DNA from 3 places in the Lentzea sp. HUAS12 genome. Region 1 is predicted to be linked to each of the others. Evidence: riboswitches for the same ligand, from Rfam matches in the RefSeq annotation. Region 1 holds a riboswitch; each other region holds the start of a gene.
The links. Region 1 has a riboswitch for thiamine pyrophosphate ahead of ND450_RS27840 (thiamine ABC transporter substrate binding subunit). Riboswitches for the same ligand answer to the same signal wherever they lie in the genome.

Region 1 (6,127 bases):
TCGGCTGTCGGTCGACCGGATGCGGGAGATGCACCACACCTACTACCTCGGAGAGGGCCTCGTACGGCTGGCGAAGGTCCACATCCTGCTGGGGGAGCACGACGCCGCACGAGAACACCTGGCGGAAGCCCTGCCGATCTACGAGATGTTGCGGCACCGCGGCACCGAGGAAGCGCGCAAGCTGCTTATATCACTGACGAATGTATGAAGCGAGGTTTGTACCTACCGCGGTCGGGTACCTCTACATCAGGATTCCCCACCTGGAGGTTGGAATGATCGTCCTCGGTCTGATTCTGCTGGTCGTCGGATGGCTGATGGGTATCAGCATCCTGACGACGCTGGGCGTGGTGCTCCTGGTGATCGGCGCGATCCTCGCCGTCCTCGGCGCGGTCGGCAAGCCGATCGGCGGCCGGGCTCACTACTTCTAAAGACTCATCGCTCACCGTTCCTCCCCTCGGAAACGGTGAAGGGGGAGCCTCCTTTGTGGAGGCTCCCCCTTCTTTTTGTCTCACAACGGTTTCACACGTTGTTCCTCGTGCGTGCGGCAGCGGCGAACACTCCGAACGCGACCCCCAGCATGGCCAGAGCGGCGACAGCGGCAACAACAAGATCAACAGACATGATCAGAAAAACTCCCTCTTGCGATCTCTCCCGTCCTTATGACGCCGGGGTACCCCACAACGTTGCCTCGGGTAACGTTTTCGGGGTGAAACTCCGTGCTGTGGAAGCGCGAGTGCTCTCCGTAGCGCCGTGGCTGTTCGCGTTGTCGGTGCTCGGGCACCTGTTCATGGTCGCGTTCCAGACGAAGATGACCATGATCGACCTGCTGGTGTACCGCAACGGCTCGCCGCACCTGTTCTCCGGCGACCTCTACGAGTGGCGGCTCGACCAGTACGCGGACGTGTTCCCGCTGCCGTTCACCTACCCGCCGTTCGCGGCCGCGATCTTCACGCCGATGAGCTGGGTGCCGTGGGAGGCCTCGCGCTGGATCTGGCAGCTGATCTGCCTGGGCTGCCTCTACTACATCGTGCACGTCACGCTGAAACTGCTGAAGCTGCAGGACCCGCGCCGCGTGATGCTGTGGACCGCGCTGACGCTGTGGATCGAGCCGGTCCGCACCACGCTCAACTACGGCCAGATCAACCTGGTGCTGGTCGCGATCCTCATCGGCACGCTCGCCAGCGCGCGCAACTGGATCGGTGGGGCGGGGGTCGGTTTCGCCGCGGGCATCAAGCTCACGCCCGCGATCTCGGGGCTGTACTTCCTGATCCAGCGGCGGTGGATGGCCGCTGTGTGGTCGTTCGTCGCTTTTGTGGTCGTGTACGGGATCGGCTGGGCGATCTCGCCGTCGCAGTCGGACAAGTTCTGGTTCCAGCTCCTCGGTGACGCGAGTCGCGTCGGGCCGGTCGGCAGCGCCATCAACCAGTCACTGCGCGGTGCGTTGAGCCGCACGGTCGGTTACGACGTGAAGACCGGGCCGATCTACATCGTCGCCGTGCTCGTCGCCGCGGCGTTGACGTGGTTCGCGGTCAGCAGGACGAAGGACGTGCTGGCGTTGATCGTCAGCGTGCAGATGCTCGGCCTGCTCGTCTCGCCGATCTCGTGGAGCCACCACTGGGTGTGGATGGTGCCCGCCCTGCTGTGGCTGGTCTACGAGGGCGGGCACCTGCTCTGCAAGATCACCGCCGGCCTGTGGGTGCTGCTGACCGGCGGTTACCTGATCTCGTTCCTGCTGCTCGCCCAGCCGAACATCTGGGACTTCCCGCGGCCGTGGATCTTCGTCGTGCTCGGCTGGGGTTATCCGGCCGCGGGCGTGCTCACGCTGGTCGCGATCGGGCTAGCAGCCCGGCGTCAGCGGGACGAGCTGCTGTCCGGCGAGCAGGAGGCTGCCGACGGCGAACCCAGCCGAGTCGCCGGCTGACGCGGGCTTGAAGGAGTTGCGGGCCGCGGTCCAGCCGAGCAGTCCGCCGGCGTCGAGCGCGGTCAGCAACGCCTGCCAGCCCTTCTGAGCGTGCGGCAGGTAGGTGGCGCGGTCGAGCACGCCCGCGTTGACACCCGCCGCGATCGCGTAAGTGATCATCGCGGTGGCGGCCGAGTCCTTGCCGGTGGCGCCCCAGAAGCCGTCGTGGCGTTGCAGGAACGTCAACGTCCGCACGCTCTTGGCCAGCGTCCTGGCGTACTCGGCGCGGTACGGGTGGTCGGCGGGGAGCGCGACCACCGCCTTGGCCAGGCCCTGCACAGCCCAGCCGTTCGTCTGCGCGTTCAGGCTCCACAGGCCCGTGAACTCGTTGAACGTGCGCGCCTTGAGGCTCTGGTAGGAGCGGAACGAGTAGTCCAGCATCGCCTGGTCGTGGTCGGCGAGTGCGATCCGCGTGAACGACGGCAGCGCCATGTTCAGCGCGTCCGGCGACCTCCAGTACGTGCCACCATCCCGCACCTGGGCGCGCAGGTTGTCGCGCAACGGCTGCAGCACCTCGGGTTCCGGGTGGAAGTACGCCACGTCGAGGTACGGCTCACCGGTCGCCTGCGCGTCCGGGGCGAAGGGGTGCGCCGGGTCGACCGGCAGCAGGTAGTGGTTCGCCTGCACCCACGGCCACGTCTTGTGGTTGCTGATCCCGGTCGTCCGCACCTGGGCGAGGTTGCCGGTGTGGAAACCCGCGTTGGACCAGGTGTTCGCCGCGAGATCGGTTCCCCTGGTCACCCAGGCCTGGCTGGCCTCGATCATCGTGTCCGTCACGGCACAGGGCACGGCCTGGGCCGCGGCCGGGACGAGGAGGAGACTGCCGGCCAGCGCCACGACGAACAGAGGTGTGCGCATCCGCATGAGGGTGTTCCCTCTCATTTCCGCGGGCGGCGGCAGCGCACATCTTGACCGAATCAGGCCAGGGCGTCCAGGACTCCGTCGATCTCCTCGGCGAGACTCACGTCCAGGGCGGTGATTCCTCCCTTGTAGTGCGTGCTCAGGCGGAATGTCAGCGTCTTGTAGCGGATGTCGATGTCCGGGTGGTGGTTGTCGTTCTCGGCGATCTCCGCGATCCGGTTCACGACCATGATCGCCTTGGAGAAGCTCTCCAGCTCGACGGTCTTCACCAGTGCCGCGTCCTGCGGGCACCAGCCGGGGAGTTTCGGCAGCAGGTCGTCCAACTGATCGTCGCTCAACAGCTCGGCCATGTCCTGATCGTCCCACCACGTCACGTAAGCTGCGCGTTTACCACGGGAGTCCGGTGAAGCGCCGGGCTGAGAGGAGGGCTCGCAAGCCCTCGACCGTCCACCTGATCCGGGTCATACCGGCGTAGGGAGAGGTTGCTGTGAGAAGGATTTGTGCTGTTTTCGCTGCTCTGGCGCTGACGGGCTGCTCGGCCGGCACGTCGACCGCGCCGCAGTCGCGCGAGGTCACGCTGGTGACCCACGACTCGTTCGCGGTGAAGCAGGAGGTGCTGGACGAGTTCCAGAAGTCCTCGGGCATCACCGTGAAGCAGCTCGCGAGCGGGGACGCGGGCGAGCTGACGAACAAGCTGGTGCTGACCAAGTCGAACCCGATCGGCGACGTCGCGTTCGGCGTCGACTCGACGTTCGCGTCGCGTGCCCTCAGCGAGGGCGTGTTCGCCGAGTACGCCTCGCCGGAGGCCTCGAAGGGCGCCCAGCGGTACAAGGCCGACGACTCGAACCGGCTCCAGGCCGTCGACGTCGGTGACGTGTGCCTCAACATCGACCCGGCCAAGCTCACGGCCGGCGAGCCGAAGTCGTACGAGGACCTGGTCGACCCGAAGTTCAAGGACCAGCTGGTCGTCGAGAACCCGGCCACGTCCTCGCCCGGTCTCGCGTTCCTGCTCGGCACGATCGCGAAGTTCGGCGAGGACGGCTGGCAGGAGTACTGGACCAAGCTCAAGGCCAACGGCGTCAAGGTCGTGAGCGGCTGGGAAGAGGCCTACAACCAGGAGTTCTCGGCCACCAAGGGCACCCGGCCGATCGTGGTGTCGTACGCGTCGTCGCCGTCGGCGGAGGGCGGCAGGACCAAGGCCGTGCTCGACACCTGCTACCGCCAGGTCGAGTACGCGGGCGTGCTGTCGGGCGCCAAGAACACCGAGGACGCCAAGAAGGTCCTCGACTTCCTGCTGGGCGAGGAGTTCCAGGCCCAGGTGGCCGAGCAGATGTACGTGTACCCGTCGCGCGAGGGCGTCGCGCTGCCCGAGTCGTGGGCCAAGGACGCGCCGCTTCCCGCCTCGCCGCAGTCGTTGCCCGCGGACGAGGTGAAGGACAACCGCGAGGCGTGGGTCGAGCAGTGGCGCAAGCTGGTGCAGGGCTGAGTTCGCGGACGGGCGGGCCGGTTCGCCGGATCTCCGCTCGTGCCGGGTGGTCGGCGGCAGCGCTGCTGCCGCTGGCCTTCCTCGCGCTCTTCTTCGCCTGGCCGGTCCTCGCGATCGTCGACCTGGGCCTGCGCGAGGGCGGTGTGCTCGCCGCGGTCCTCGAAGCCGACACCTGGGAGCTCGTCGCCTTCACCCTCGGCCAGGCCGCGGCCTCCACGCTCGTGGCGGTCCTCGCCGGCATGCCGCTCGCGTTCGTGCTGGCACGCTGCGAGATCCGCGGCCTCGGACTGGTCCGCGCGGCCGTGATGGTGCCGTTCGTGCTGCCGACCGTCGTGGTGGGCCTGGCTTTCCGGACGTTCTGGCCCGACGGCGGGCTCCTGCCGATCGTGCTGGCCAACGCGTTCTTCAACGTCGCCGTGGTCGCGCGGACCGTCGGCGGGCTGTGGGCGCACACGGATCGGCGCGCCGAGGACGCGGCGCGGGCGTTGGGTGCCTCGCGGCCGCGGGCGTTCGCGTCGGTGGTGCTGCCCGCGCTGGCGCCGGCGATCGGGTCGGCCGCCGCGGTCGTGTTCCTGTTCTGCGCCACGAGTTTCGGCGTCGTGCTGGTGCTCGGCGGGTCGCGGTACCGGACGCTCGAGACCGAGATCTACCTGCGGACGGTCGAGCTGTTCGACCTGTCCGGGGCGGCCGCGTTGTCGTTGCTGCAGTTCGCCGCCGTGCTGGCGGTGCTGGTGCTGGGAGCTCTGGCCCGGCGTCGGCGCGAGACCGCGCTGGCGTTGCGCGGCAGGGAGGAACTCGCCCGGAAGCCGTCCGGTGGTGAGTGGTACGTGGTGACCGCCGCGTTCGCCGTCGTCGTGGCGTTGCTGACGCCCGTGGTCGGGCTCGTGGCGCGCTCACTGTCCACTCGGGACGGCTGGAGCCTCGCCGGGTACGTGGCGCTGAACACCCGGGGCGACCGCGGAACGCTGGCCGTGACGGGGATCGACGCCGCGGTGAACTCGCTGCGGACGGCCTTCGACGCGACCCTCGTGGCGCTGGTGGTCGGGGTGTTCTCGGCCGTGGTGCTGGTCGGGTTGCGCAGGTCGGGGGCCCGGTTCGCCGAGGTGCTCGACACGGCGTTGATGCTGCCGCTCGGGGTGTCCGCGGTGACGGTCGGCTTCGGTTACCTGATCACGATGGACGCGCTGCCCGGCGACTTCCGGACGTCGCCGATGCTGGTGCCGCTGGCCCAAGCTCTCGTGGTGACGCCGTTGATCGTGCGGATGGTGCTGCCGGTGCTGCGGGCCGTCGACGAACGGCTGCGGCAGGCGGCGGCGACCCTGGGCGCCTCGCCGGCGCGGGTCTGGCGTGAGGTGGACCTGCCTCTGGTGGGCCGGTCTCTGGCCGCCGCGGCCGGGTTCGGGTACGTGGTGGCGCTGGGCGAGTTCGGGGCGACTAGTTTCCTGGCGCGGCCGGACGCGCCGACGTTGCCGGTGGTGATCGCGCGGCTGATGTCGCGGCCGGGGGAGTTGAACAGCCAGATGGCCTACGCGGCGTGCGCGCTGCTGATGGTCGTGACGGTCGGGTGCGTGCTGCTGATCGAGCGGCTGCGCGTGCCGGGCAGCGGGGAGTTCTGATGGCACTGCAGCTGGACTCGATCACCGTCCGCTATGGACGGACGGCCGCGGTGTCGGACGTGTCGCTGGAGGTGGCCGACGGCGAGGTCGTGGCGTTGCTCGGGCCCTCGGGGTGCGGGAAGTCGACGTTGCTGCGCACGGTCGCCGGGCTGGAGAAGCCCTCCGCCGGTGCGGTGCGGTGGGACTCCGCCGACCTGGCCGGTG
Region 2 (6,127 bases), 400 kb from region 1:
TCGGACTCAGGCGTCGCCGACCGAGTCGTAGCGGCCCTGCTGACCGAACTGGACGGCGTGGAACCCCTCCGCGACGTAGTGGTCATCGCCGCCACCAACCGCCCCGAGCTGATCGACCCGGCGCTGCTCCGCCCAGGCAGGCTCGAACGCATCATCTACGTCCCGCCGCCCGATGCCGAGGCACGCACGGAGATCCTCAAGGCCTCGTCCCGCAACACGCCGCTGGCAGGTGACGTGGACCTGGCGGCGCTGGCCGGTGAGCTGGACATGTACTCGGCGGCGGACTGCGCGGCCCTGGTCAGGGAGGCGGCGCTGACGGCGATGCGCGAGTCGCTGGAGGCGGCCGAGGTGACGCAGGCACACCTGGCGAAGGCCCGCGAGGTGGTGCGGCCGTCGCTGGACCCGGCCCAGCTGGCATCGCTGGCGGCCTACGCCCAGAACCGCTGAGGGCGAGGCCCGCTGGGCCGCTGAGGGTGGACCGCATGACCGGTGCGACGCCGAAGGCGAGCCGTCCTGAGCAATGAGGAACCGGCGGTGGGGTCCGCCACCGCAACCAAACAACTCAACCGGCAGCCGCTCTGAGCAACAGGCGTGCCATCAACCTGCCCCCAGCGCTGGCCCCCATCTCAGATTGCCGGGGGTCTGGGGGCAGAGCCCCCAGGGAAGCACGCAAAGCGACCAGGCCGCCGCAAAGCAGCCACCAGCCCAAACCCGCTACTTGTTCTTAGAAGCACCCTGATAATCGTTGGTCACGATCAAAATGACCCCAGCCGCAGCAGACTGGATCCCGTCGAACCGGGGCTCCACCCGAGCCCGCAACACCGACCCCAACTCCTTGGCCGCAGCCTCTTCCTCAGTCCCAGGCCGGTAGTAAACGGTGGTGGTCGGAATCGTCCCGCCCGAGTAGTTGCCGGTCTCAGCGACCTCCCACCCGTTGGCCCGAACCTCGTCAGAAGCCTTCGAAGCCAACCCGGTGATCGTCGAGTTGTTGTAAACCCGAACAGGAGCCTTGGCGACCCCGGGCTGGGTGACAGGCGGAGGCGGCACCACAGACGACGCAGGCGCGGAAGGCACGGTGGGCGAAGCCGTCGTGGTCACAGGAGGCGCGGAAGACGGCGTGGACGCAGGCGGCTCGGAAGCGGAAGTCGCCACCGGAGGCGCGGTCGACGACCCCTCCGCCACGGGCGGTGTGTCGTCGGAGGAGGAGCCTCCGCCGAACAGCGAGACGACTCCGATCACCAACGCGACGGCGGCGACGCCGAGCAGGGCGAAGCCTGCTGCCTTGGCCGGACGGGACGGGCTTGCGGACTCGGGGGAGGTCATCAGTCCTCGGTGCTCCTGGCGCGGGCGCGAACCCTTTGGCGGCCTGTCCGGACACCGCGCAACCGCTTGACGAGCATCGGATCTGCGGCCAGGGCGGCTTCGGATTCAACGAGCGCGTTGAGCAGCTGGTAGTAGCGGGTCGCGGACATGTCGAACAGTTCCCTGATGGCCTGTTCCTTGGATCCCGAGTACTTCCACCACTGGCGTTCGAACGCGAGCATCGTGCGTTCGCGGCTGGTCAGCCCGTCAGCGGAGGTGAGCGTCTCGGCGTGATCCATCTGGCTCCCCACGGTCGCCACACCATCTCAGGTGCGGGCAATTCAATCACGTGATCGTTCCAACCTACCGCGCGACACCGACAGTTTTGGACGGCTTAAAGTTCAGCCATGGCCGTCCACCGCATCCGCATCGCCGGCGACCCCGTGCTCCACAACCCGACGCGCGAGGTCACCGAGTTCGACACCGAGTTGAAGACCCTCGTCGACGACATGTTCGAGACGATGGCGGCTGCTCGCGGAGTGGGGCTCGCGGCCAACCAGATCGGCGTCGACCTGCGGGTCTTCGTCTACGACTGCCCGGACGACCAGGGGGTGCAGCACCGCGGCGTGATCTGCAACCCCGTGCTCGAGACGTCCGAGGTCCCCGAGACCATGCCGGACCCGGACGACGACTTCGAGGGCTGCCTGAGCGTGCCCGGCGAGGCGTACCCGACCGGACGCGCCCAGTGGGCGAAGGTCACCGGGGTGGACCTCGACGGTCAGCCGTTCGAGGTCGAGGGCACCGGCTTCTTCGCGCGGTGCCTCCAGCACGAGACCGACCACCTCAACGGCTACCTCTACACCGACCGCCTCATCGGCCGGTACAAGAAGGAGGCCAAGCGGATGCTCCGCGACAACGAGTGGAACCAGCCGGGCCTCTCGTGGGACCCGAACGACCCGGCCAACTTCGACGACGACGAGGACTAGGGCCGGAGCACCGCCTCCACCTGCTTCAACTCGTCCGCGCTCAACGGACCGAACTCCACAGCACGAGCGTTCTCCTCGGCCTGGGCCACCGTCCGGACCCCCGGAATCGGAACCAGGCGGGGAGAGCGCGCCCAGAACCACGCCAGCGCACCCTGAACCAGCGTCCGGCCACCTGAAGTCAGCACGTCCCGCACGGCCTCGCGCGCCTCGAAGTACGCGGGCGTCGGCTTGCCGTCCTCGAAGAACAGCAGCCACGCCGGGTCCGAGACGCGCACGTCGTCCGCCGGCAGCGGCGCGAACGTCTCCCGCGCCAGCAGCCCCATGGCCAGCGGGCGCCTGCACAGCACCGCGTACTCCCCCGCGTACATCTCGGGGTTGTCGAACAGCACGTTGATGTCGGCCTGCGCGGCCACACCGTGCTCACCCTCGCAGAAGAACCGCGCCCGCTCCGGGTCGTCGGTGCTCCACCCGTACGCGCGGATCTTGCCCGCGGCCACCAGCGCCTCGCACTCGTCGCGCAGCAGCGCCGCCTGCTCCAGCTCGAGGCCACCGAGGTGCAGCTGGTACAGGTCGATCCGGTCGGTGCCCAGCCGCCGCAACGACCCCTCGACGGCGCGGCGCAGGTACTCGACCGTCCCGTTGTACCCGGTCAGCTCGCGCCTCGCAGGGTCGAACTCGTCGCCCCACTTGGTCGCGATCACCACCTCGTCCCGCACGTCCGCAAACGCTTGCCCGACCAGCTCCTCGGAGTGGCCGCAGCCGTAGACGTCCGCCGTGTCGACCAGGTGAACTCCCAGGTCGAAGCCCCTGCGCAACGCCTTCAGCGACTCCTCGTCGTCGGTCGGACCCCAGCCGACGGGCTGTCCCTCGAACGTCATCGGGCCACCCATGGCCCACGTGCCGAAACCCAACTTCCCCAGTTCCAAGGTCATGGCACCACCGAACATCCTGGACCGCGCTCCAGGTCAAGAAACGAGTTGCGGCGACCGGCGACCATCAGAGGCATGCCACTCGAAAACATCGTCGCCTTCGTCGCGGCCTCGTTCCTCATCGCACTGTCGCCAGGACCCGGCACGGCCATGGTCCTGCGACAGTCGGTGCACGGGCGCAAGGCCGCGCTGGCGACGGTGTTCGGCATGGAGGTCGGCGTGGCCTGCTGGGCGGTCGCCGCGGCTCTCGGCCTCAGCGTCCTGCTCACGGCGTCCGAGATCGCCTACCACGGGCTCCGGATCGCGGGCGCGGTCTTCCTGATCTACCTGGGCGTCAAGGCCCTGATCAGCAAGAGCCTGCCCGGTGCCGAGCCGCCGCCCGCGAGCCACGCGTTCCGCAGCGGCCTGGTCGTGAACCTCGCCAACCCGAAGCTCGGCGTGTTCGCGATCTCGTTCCTACCGCAGTTCGTGCCTGCCGGGGAGGCCGGCCAGGGGGTTCTGCTCTTCCTCGCCGTCGGGTGGGTCCTGATCGACACCGTCTGGTACCTGATCATCGTGTCGGTCCTGCACACCGTTCGCGGCTGGCTGAGCAGGCCGCGGGTCCGTCCCGCGCTCGAGAAGCTGTCGGGCGGCGTGCTGCTGGCGCTCGGAGTCCGGCTGGTACTCGACCCGCGTTGAGTTCGGGTTGCCCCGGCGCCAGAAGAGCTCGGGCAGCCCCGCCAGCTCGGCGAACGTGTGGCAGGCGGCCATCGACGCGTAGCCGCCCGCCAGCACGTGCGCGCGGATGCGGTCCAGGCGGCCGAACTCGATCACCTCACCGGCGATCAGGAAGGGCAGCACCAGCTGCCAGGCCTGCACGACGGCCGGACGACGCCGGTGAGGGGCGCGCAGGGCGGCACGGGCCACGCGCAGCAGGTGCTCGTTCGCGCTCATCGTGGACGGGTGCGCCGCGTGGTCCCAGTTCCACCGGCGCTCCTCGGTGACCGCGCACCGCACGCACTCGACCGGCCCGGTGCCGAGCTCGGCACCGCAGCGCGAGCACGCCAGCAGCGTCATCGCCCAGTCCACGCACGTCCACGGGTACTGGCCGACGTCCGCCGAGGTCACCAGCTCGGCCAGCTCCCGGTCGGCGAGCTGCGAGGACGTGCGCAGCGCCTCCCAGTCGGCGAGCCAGAACTGGTCGAGCAGCTCCGCGCAGAAGCCGCAGTCGGGATAGCCCCGGCCCGCCAGCTCACCGCAGGAAGGGCATGCCGAGACCACGGCGGGGCGCTGACCGCGACGCGCGCCGGGCGGGAACGGCTGGTGATCAGCCACGGGAAGAGATTAGGGGTAAAACGCGGCCTTGGCAGCAGCGGCGCGCGCTGACTATGGTCGGTTCTCGACAACTCAACACAGAACGCGGGAGCTCGCGCCTGAAGCGGGCTGAGAGGGTGACTGGCCGTCGTGCCGGTGTCACCGACCGCCTGAACCTGACCGGGTAATGCCGGCGTAGGGAGGAATGTCGTGACGGCACTTGACGACCGTTCGGTCAAGCCCAGTGTGACCACGGGCCCCATCTCGGGCTCGCGCAAGGTGTACCGCGATGGTGTGCCTTTCCGCAGGGTGGAACTGACCAACGGCGAGCATGTCGATCTCTACGACACTTCCGGTCCGTATACCGACGACAACGCGACGATCGACGTCCACAGTGGACTGCCCGACCTGAGGTCGGAGTGGATCGCCGCACGGGAACCGATCAACGGAGCTGTCAGCCAGCTCGCGTACGCGAAGGCCGGGATCATCACCCCGGAGATGCGCTACGTCGCGACGCGGGAGAACCTCGACGCGGAGTTCGTGCGCGACGAGGTGGCCATCGGGCGTGCGGTGATCCCGTTGAACCGCAAGCACCCCGAGGCCGAGCCGATGATCATCGGCAAGAAGTTCCTCGTGAAGATCAACGCGAACATCGGCAACTCCGCGGTGTCGTCGTCGATCGAGGACGAGGTCGAGAAGATGGTCTGGGCGTCCCGGTGGGGCGCCGACACGATCATGGACCTCTCCACCGGCAAGCGGATCCACGAGACGCGCGAGTGGATCCTGCGCAACTCGCCCGTCCCGATCGGCACCGTGCCGATCTACCAGGCGCTGGAGAAGGTCAACGGCGATCCGGCGGCGCTGTCGTGGGAGGTCTACCGCGACACCGTGATCGAGCAGTGCGAGCAGGGCGTCGACTACATGACCGTGCACGCGGGCGTGCTGCTGCGGTACGTGCCGCTGACGGCCAAGCGCGTCACGGGCATCGTCTCGCGCGGCGGGTCGATCATGGCCGCGTGGTGCCTCGCGCACCACAGGGAGAGCTTCCTCTACACGCACTTCGAGGAGCTCTGCGACATCCTCCGCACCTACGACGTGACGTTCTCGCTGGGTGACGGGCTGCGGCCGGGCTCCATCGCGGACGCCAACGACGAGGCGCAGTTCGCGGAGCTGCGGACGCTCGGCGAGCTCACGCACATCGCACGCGCCAAGGACGTCCAGGTCATGATCGAGGGCCCCGGCCACGTGCCGATGCACAAGATCGCCGAGAACGTCCGGCTCGAGGAGGAGTGGTGCGGCGAGGCGCCGTTCTACACCCTCGGGCCGCTGGCCACGGACATCGCGCCGGCGTACGACCACATCACGTCCGCGATCGGCGCGGCGCAGATCGGCTGGCTCGGCACGGCGATGCTCTGCTACGTCACGCCGAAGGAGCACCTCGGCCTGCCGAACCGCGACGACGTGAAGACCGGCGTGATCACGTACAAGATCGCGGCGCACTCCGCGGACCTCGCCAAGGGCCACCCCGGCGTCCAGGACTGGGACGACGCGTTGTCCAAGGCGCGCTTCGAGTTCCGCTGGGAGGACCAGTTCAACCTGTCGCTCGACCCGGACACC
Region 3 (6,127 bases), 410 kb from region 1:
GGCTGCGGCTGGAACTCCGTGAGAACCGCCCCCAGCGCCACCGCCTCGGCGACGGCCGATTCCAGGTCACCGACCTGGAAGTCGAAGTGCATCATCGGGCGCTGCCGCCCGTCCTCGGGTGGCCAGACCGGCGGCCGGTAGCCGTCCGCCTGCTGGAAGACGAAGAACGGACCGTTCGGCGAGGCCGCCACGATCGCGGTGCCCGGCTCCTCGTGGCCGACGTGCCATCCGAGGAGCTCGGCGTAGAACCGCGCCAGGGCACCGGGGTCGGGGGCTTCGATCGACGTCCCCCACCACATGCCGGCGGTCCGCGACTTCACGGCTACTTGGACTCCTCGCCCACCAGGGTCTCCAGCGCGTCCAGGGCGCTCACGAGCGCGGCGACGTGTTCGGGCGTCAGCTGCTCGATCCGCCGCTGCAGCTCGCGCACCCGCGCGGACCGCACGCCGGACACCATCGTCTCGCCCTCGGGCGTGGGGGTGGCGAGCCAGGCGCGGCCGTCCTGCGGGTCGGGTTCGCGCTTCACGTACCCGGCCTCGACCAGCGCGGCGACGATGCGGGACAGCGTCGGGGGCGCCACGCCCTCCTTGGTCGCCAGGTCGCCCAGACGCATGGGGCCGCACCGGGCGAGGGTGGCGAGCGCGGAGACCGCGCCGGGGCCGAGGCCGGGGGAACCGGTGCGTCGCAGCAACCGGGCCAGCCGGCCGATCGCCAGGTACAGGCGCGCGGTCGCGTCCTCGACCTCGGCGTCAATGGGGGCCGTCACGGCTTGTCGTCCTCCTCGGCGGGAATTCAGCTAGTGCTCAATCATCCCCCAACACGTGAGTACCCAAGGTAGCGACTCAGAGACCCGGCGAAGACGCTTGGGCCCAAAAGCGCTGCGGAATCCGTCCGGCCAAGCGCGCCAGCCGTCCGCCCTCGACCGCACAACGCATGGCGGCGCCCATCCGTTCCGGGTCCTGGGCTCGTGTGACGGCGGTCGCCAACAGGACCGCTGAGCAGCCGAGTTCCATCGCGAGAGCGGCGTCCGAGGCCGTGCCGATGCCCGCGTCGAGAACTACTGGAACAGATGCACGAGAAGTGATCAGCTCGATGTTGTGGGGGTTGCGGATTCCCAGCCCCGTGCCGATGGGAGAACCCAGCGGCATGACCGTCGCGCACCCGATGTCCTCCAGCTTCCGCGCCAGCACCGGGTCGTCGTTGGTGTACGGCAGGACGACGAACCCGTCGTTGACGAGCCGTTCCGCCGCGTCCAGCAGCTCGACCGGGTCGGGCAGCAGGGTCTCCTCGTCGTGGACGACCTCGAGCTTGACCCAGTTCGTCTCCAGCGCCTCCCGCGCGAGCTGCGCGGTCAGCACGGCCTCGGCGGAGGTGCGGCAGCCCGCGGTGTTCGGCAGGACCTCGATTCCAAGGCGCCGCAACAACTCCAGGACGCCGGTCTGCCCGGCCGCGTCGACCCGGCGCATCGCCACGGTCGTCAGCTCGGTGCCGGACGCGACCAGGGCCCGTTCCAGCACCGACAGGTTCGCGGCTCCGCCCGTGCCGGTGATGAGCCTGGAGCGGAACTCCCGGCCCGCGATGATCAGCGGATCGTCCACGTCAGCCTCCCTGGACCGCGGTCAGCACCTCGACGACGCCACCGTCCGGCACGATCGTCGAGTCCCACAACGCCTTCGGCACCACGGCACCGTCCAAGGCCACCGCCACGCCCTTCTCGGGTGCCCCCACCAGCGTCACGACCGCGGCCACCGACGTGCCCTCGGCCAGGTCGCGGGAGGTCCCGTTCACCTGTGCCCTCACGAAGTTCCTCCTCGAAGCAGCTCGACCACGACCTGTGCGGTGTGCGGGGCCAGCAGCAGACCGTTGCGGTGGTGACCCGTCGCCGCGATCACGCCGGGCTCCAGCCACCGCACGACGGGGACGTTGTCCGGGCTGCCCGCGCGGAACCCCACGGCGGCCTCGGTCAGGGCGTACTCGGCGATGCCCGGCAGCACGGTTTCCGCGTCGCGCAACAGGTCCCGCACGCCCGCGACGGACACGTCGGTGTCGAACCCGGCCTCGTACTGGGTCGCGCCGACGACCAGTCCGTCGTCGCGCGGCACCAGGTAGACGGGACGGCCGGAGACCAGCGCGCGGATGGTGTGACGGGGTGGCGGCAACGCTCCGGGGCGGTGTGTGAGCCGCAGGATCTCGCCCTTGACCGGGCGGATCACGTCCCGCAGAGCCGGGTGCAGCGACCCGCTCCACGCCCCGGCCGCGATCACCGTGACCCGTCCGTCCACATCGGAGAGAACACCGGCCTCGCGACAAGCCTTCCGCAGTGCGGAAAGCAGCAGCCTGTTGTCGACGGCGAGGTCACCGGACGCGTACACGCCACCGCGCACCGCCGGCCCGAGCGAGGGTTCGAGGGCCCGGATCTCCCGCGAGGTCAGCAACTCCCCCGCGTGCCGCAGGTCGGCGAGGTCGCCCGGCTGCGTGCCGACGGCCAGCGTTCCGGCGTCGAACAGCGGCACGCCGATCGAGGCGGCGAACGACGGCCACAGCGCGAGGGCCTCGACACCCTGCGCCACCACGGCTTCCTCGCCGGGCCACGCCTCCGTCAGCGGTGCGAGCATCCCGCCCGCGACCCGCGAACCCGCGTGCGGCGAGCCCAGGTCCGTGACGGAGACGGAGAACCCGGCCCGTGCCGCGGACAGGGCCGCGGACAGACCGATGACGCCGCCACCCAGGACGGCCACTTCCACACTGCTCAAGGCATTCACGCTCCCTGCGCCGGCATGACCCGGATCAGGTTCGACGGTCGGAGCGAACCACGCTCCCTCTCAGCCCGGTGTTCTCCAGGCTCCCGTGCGGACCGCCTTCAACATAACGGTTAACGTGCGTGCGTGCCAGGACTCGACGGAAACCTGATCAGGCAACGACTCGCCGACGCGACCCTCTACCTCTGCACGCCGAACCGGCCTGATCTGGCCGAGTTCGCGGACGCGGCCCTCGCGGGCGGCGTCGACATCATCCAGTTGCGGGACAAGTCACTGGAGGCGAAGCAGGAGATCGAGGCGATCGAGCTCCTCGCCGAGGCCACCGAACGCCACGGCAAGCTGCTCGCCGTCAACGACCGCGCCGACATCGCGCACGCCGTCGACGCCGACGTGCTGCACCTCGGCCAGGACGACCTGCCCGTGCCGCTCGCCCGCAGGATCATCGGCGACGAGGTGGTGATCGGCCGCTCCACCCACGACGTCGACCAGATGACGGCGGCCGCCGGGGAACCCGGCGTCGACTACTTCTGCACCGGCCCCTGCTGGCCGACCCCGACCAAGCCGGGCCGCCCCGCACCGGGCCTCGACCTCGTCCGCGCCACCAGGACCGATCGCCCGTGGTTCGCGATCGGCGGCATCGACCTGACGAACCTGCACGAGGTGAAGCAGGCCGGCGCGACCCGGGTCGTCGTGGTCAGGGCCATCACGGACGCCGAGGACCCCCGCCGCGCCGCCGAGTTGTTCAAATCCGAACTTGATCGTTGAAATTTGAACTAAAAGGCGTACGCTCGAAGACGTGAGCGCACCTGTGCTGTACCTGAGCCACGGGGCTCCCCCGCTGGCCGATGACGAGACGTGGACCAGAGAGCTCAAGGACTGGTCCGCCGCCCTTCCGCGCCCGGAGGCCGTGCTCATGGTCTCCGCGCACTGGGAGGAGGCGCCGACGACCATCGGCGCGACCACGACCGTGCCGCTGGTCTACGACTTCTGGGGCTTCCCGCAGCGGTACTACGACGTGACCTACGAGGCACCGGGCGCGCCGGAGCTCGCGGACGACGTCCGCAAGCTGCTGGGCGGCCACGTCGAGCAGGACGAGGAACGCGGCCTCGACCACGGCGCCTACGTGCCGCTCAAGGAGATGTTCCCGGACGCCGACGTGCCGGTGCTGCAGATGTCCTTGCCCACGCTCGACCCGCGCAAGCTGCACGAGGTCGGCCGCAAGCTGGCGCCGTTGCGGGACAAGAACGTCCTGATCGTCGGCAGCGGGTTCATGACGCACAACCTGAGCTGCGTGAACTTCCCGGCCGGACCGGACTACGAGCCGCCGTCGTGGTCGAAGGAGTTCGACGACTGGGCGCACCGGCAGCTGGCCGCCGGTGACGTGGACGCGTTGCTGGACTTCCAGGTGAAGGCGCCCGCCGCCGGGATCGCCCACCCGCGGACCGAGCACTTCGCACCGCTGTTCGTCGCCCTCGGCGCGGCGAGCGACGAGAAGGCGCGCACCAGCGTCGAGGGCTTCTGGTACGGGCTCTCGAAGCGATCAGTGCAGTTCAGCTGAGCCTTCGAGGAACAGGGTGGCGAGCCGCCGCGCGATCGCGGGCGTCCCGTTGCGGACGCCCCCGCTCGCCATCAGCAGCAGCACCAGGTCGTCGACCGAGAAGTCCGCGCGCAGCCTCCCGGTCGCCTTGGCCCGGCGGATCAGCTCGGTGAGCTTGTGAAACGCCGTCTCGCGCACGACGCCGAAGTCGATCGCCCGCGGGTAGGCGGTCGTGAACGCCGCCGCGAACCCGCGGTCGAGCACGTGCAGCCGGCAGATCTCCTCCACCGTGTGGCAGAAGCCGAGCCACGGGTCGGGGTGCGCCAGCCCGTCGTCGACCGCGGCCGTGCACGCCGCCATCTGCTCCGAGAAGGCCTCCACCACGAGCGCCTCCTTGGTGGGGAAGCGGCGGTAGAGGGTCGCCGGACCGACCCCGGCCCGGCGGGCGAGCTCGCGCATCGGCACGTCCAGGCCCTCCGTCGCGAACGCCTCGCGCGCGACCGCCATGATCCGGTCGCGGTTGTCCTGGGCGTCCGAACGCAGGTTGTGGGTCAGATTCGCCGTCACCGTCTCAGTTTCCTCTAAGCGGACGCCCTGTTCCACTAATTTCGCGGCCATGCGAGCACTCCAGTTCACCGAGTACGGGCCCGCCGACGTGCTGCACGTCGCCGAGGTCACCGAACCGCACGCGGGCCCTGGCCAGATCCGGATCGCCGTGCGGGCATCCGGGGTCACGCCCGCCGACGCCGGACTGCGCGCGGGACGGTTCGGCGCGCGGCTGTCGCTCCCGCACGTGCCGGGCGTGGACGCGGCCGGGGTCGTCGACGAGGTCGGCGAGGGGGTGAGCGGTGTCGAGGTGGGCGACGAGGTGTTCGGGATGGTCGACCTGGCCCGGCTCGGCGGCGCCAACGCCGAGTTCGCGGTGCTGGCGGCGTGGGCGCCCAGGCCGTCGGCGCTGAGCTGGGAGCAGGCGGGCGGAGCGGCGGCCAACGTCGAGACCGCCACCAGGGCGCTGGACCTGCTGGACGTGCGCGACGGCCTGACGGTGCTGATCGCGGGTGCGGCGGGAGGCGTCGGAACGGTGGCGCTCCAACTGGCGGCGGCGCGGGGAGCGAACGTGATCGGCACGGCCGGGCCGTCCACGCAGGACTTCGTCGCGGAACTGGGCGCGACTCCGGTGGTCCACGGCGAAGGGCTGGCGGACCGGGTCTCGGCGCTCTCCGCCGACCGGGCCGTCGATGCCGTCCTGCACTGCGCGGGCCCGGTGCCGGACCTGGTGGCGATCGCCGGCTCGCCGGACCGCGTGGTGACGATCGCCGACCTGTCCGGCGAGCACGGGGTTCGGCTGACCCACACGGCGGGCGGTCCCGGCTCGGATCCTCAAGCGCTGCACGGTCTCGCCATCGCGGCCGCGCTCGCGGAGCGGGGCTCGTTCACCGTGCCGCTCGCCGGGGTCTTCCCCCTCGCCGAGGCCGCCGACGCGCACCGGCTGAGCGAGACGGGCCATGCCCACGGGAAGATCGTGCTGGTCCGATGAACGCGAGAGCGCCGCGACACCAGCAGGTGCCGCGGCGCTCTCAGCTCAGGACTAGCCCCGCGTGAGGGTCAGGCCGTAGCGCGACAGGATCGGGTTGACCGGCTGGAAGTACGTGGTGCCGCCGGACGAGCAGTTGCCCGAACCGCCGGAGGTCACGCCCTGGGCCTGGCCGAAGCCGGAGCCCGCCACCCACGAACCACCCGAGTCGCCACCCTCGGCACAGGCGTTGGTGCGGGTGAGGCCGCGCACCTGGCCCTGCGGGTAGTTCACGGTCTGGTTGAACGCCTGGACCGT

Region 2: linked by a shared signal. The riboswitch ahead of thiC (phosphomethylpyrimidine synthase ThiC) and the one ahead of ND450_RS27840 (thiamine ABC transporter substrate binding subunit) in region 1 are both predicted to bind thiamine pyrophosphate.
Region 3: linked by a shared signal. The riboswitch ahead of ND450_RS29940 (FAD-dependent oxidoreductase) and the one ahead of ND450_RS27840 (thiamine ABC transporter substrate binding subunit) in region 1 are both predicted to bind thiamine pyrophosphate.

The regions. Positions count from the first base shown of each region.
Region 1 covers NZ_CP099738.1:6,121,927-6,128,053, reverse strand. Annotated here, with positions in the region: gene ND450_RS27865 (BTAD domain-containing putative transcriptional regulator) at 1-208, shown strand, start outside; gene ND450_RS27860 (DUF6131 family protein) at 273-428, shown strand; gene ND450_RS27855 (mannosyltransferase) at 707-1,921, shown strand; gene ND450_RS27850 (glycoside hydrolase family 88 protein) at 1,838-2,818, opposite strand; gene ND450_RS27845 (4a-hydroxytetrahydrobiopterin dehydratase) at 2,878-3,171, opposite strand; TPP riboswitch at 3,206-3,316, shown strand; gene ND450_RS27840 (thiamine ABC transporter substrate binding subunit) at 3,309-4,307, shown strand; gene ND450_RS27835 (iron ABC transporter permease) at 4,283-5,923, shown strand; gene ND450_RS27830 (ABC transporter ATP-binding protein) at 5,923-6,127, shown strand, end outside.
Region 2 covers NZ_CP099738.1:6,523,615-6,529,741, forward strand. Annotated here, with positions in the region: gene ND450_RS29880 (AAA family ATPase) at 1-447, shown strand, start outside; gene ND450_RS29885 (LytR C-terminal domain-containing protein) at 715-1,323, opposite strand; gene ND450_RS29890 (DUF3263 domain-containing protein) at 1,323-1,601, opposite strand; gene ND450_RS29895 (peptide deformylase) at 1,710-2,288, shown strand; gene ND450_RS29900 (aldo/keto reductase) at 2,285-3,220, opposite strand; gene ND450_RS29905 (LysE family translocator) at 3,293-3,895, shown strand; TPP riboswitch at 4,606-4,729, shown strand; gene thiC (phosphomethylpyrimidine synthase ThiC) at 4,721-6,127, shown strand, end outside.
Region 3 covers NZ_CP099738.1:6,530,863-6,536,989, forward strand. Annotated here, with positions in the region: gene ND450_RS29920 (VOC family protein) at 1-320, opposite strand, end outside; gene ND450_RS29925 (MarR family winged helix-turn-helix transcriptional regulator) at 323-766, opposite strand; gene ND450_RS29930 (thiazole synthase) at 843-1,598, opposite strand; gene thiS (sulfur carrier protein ThiS) at 1,600-1,800, opposite strand; gene ND450_RS29940 (FAD-dependent oxidoreductase) at 1,797-2,753, opposite strand; TPP riboswitch at 2,748-2,859, opposite strand; gene thiE (thiamine phosphate synthase) at 2,886-3,524, shown strand; gene ND450_RS29950 (dioxygenase) at 3,556-4,317, shown strand; gene ND450_RS29955 (TetR/AcrR family transcriptional regulator) at 4,300-4,863, opposite strand; gene ND450_RS29960 (NADP-dependent oxidoreductase) at 4,913-5,833, shown strand; gene ND450_RS29965 (S1 family peptidase) at 5,885-6,127, opposite strand, start outside.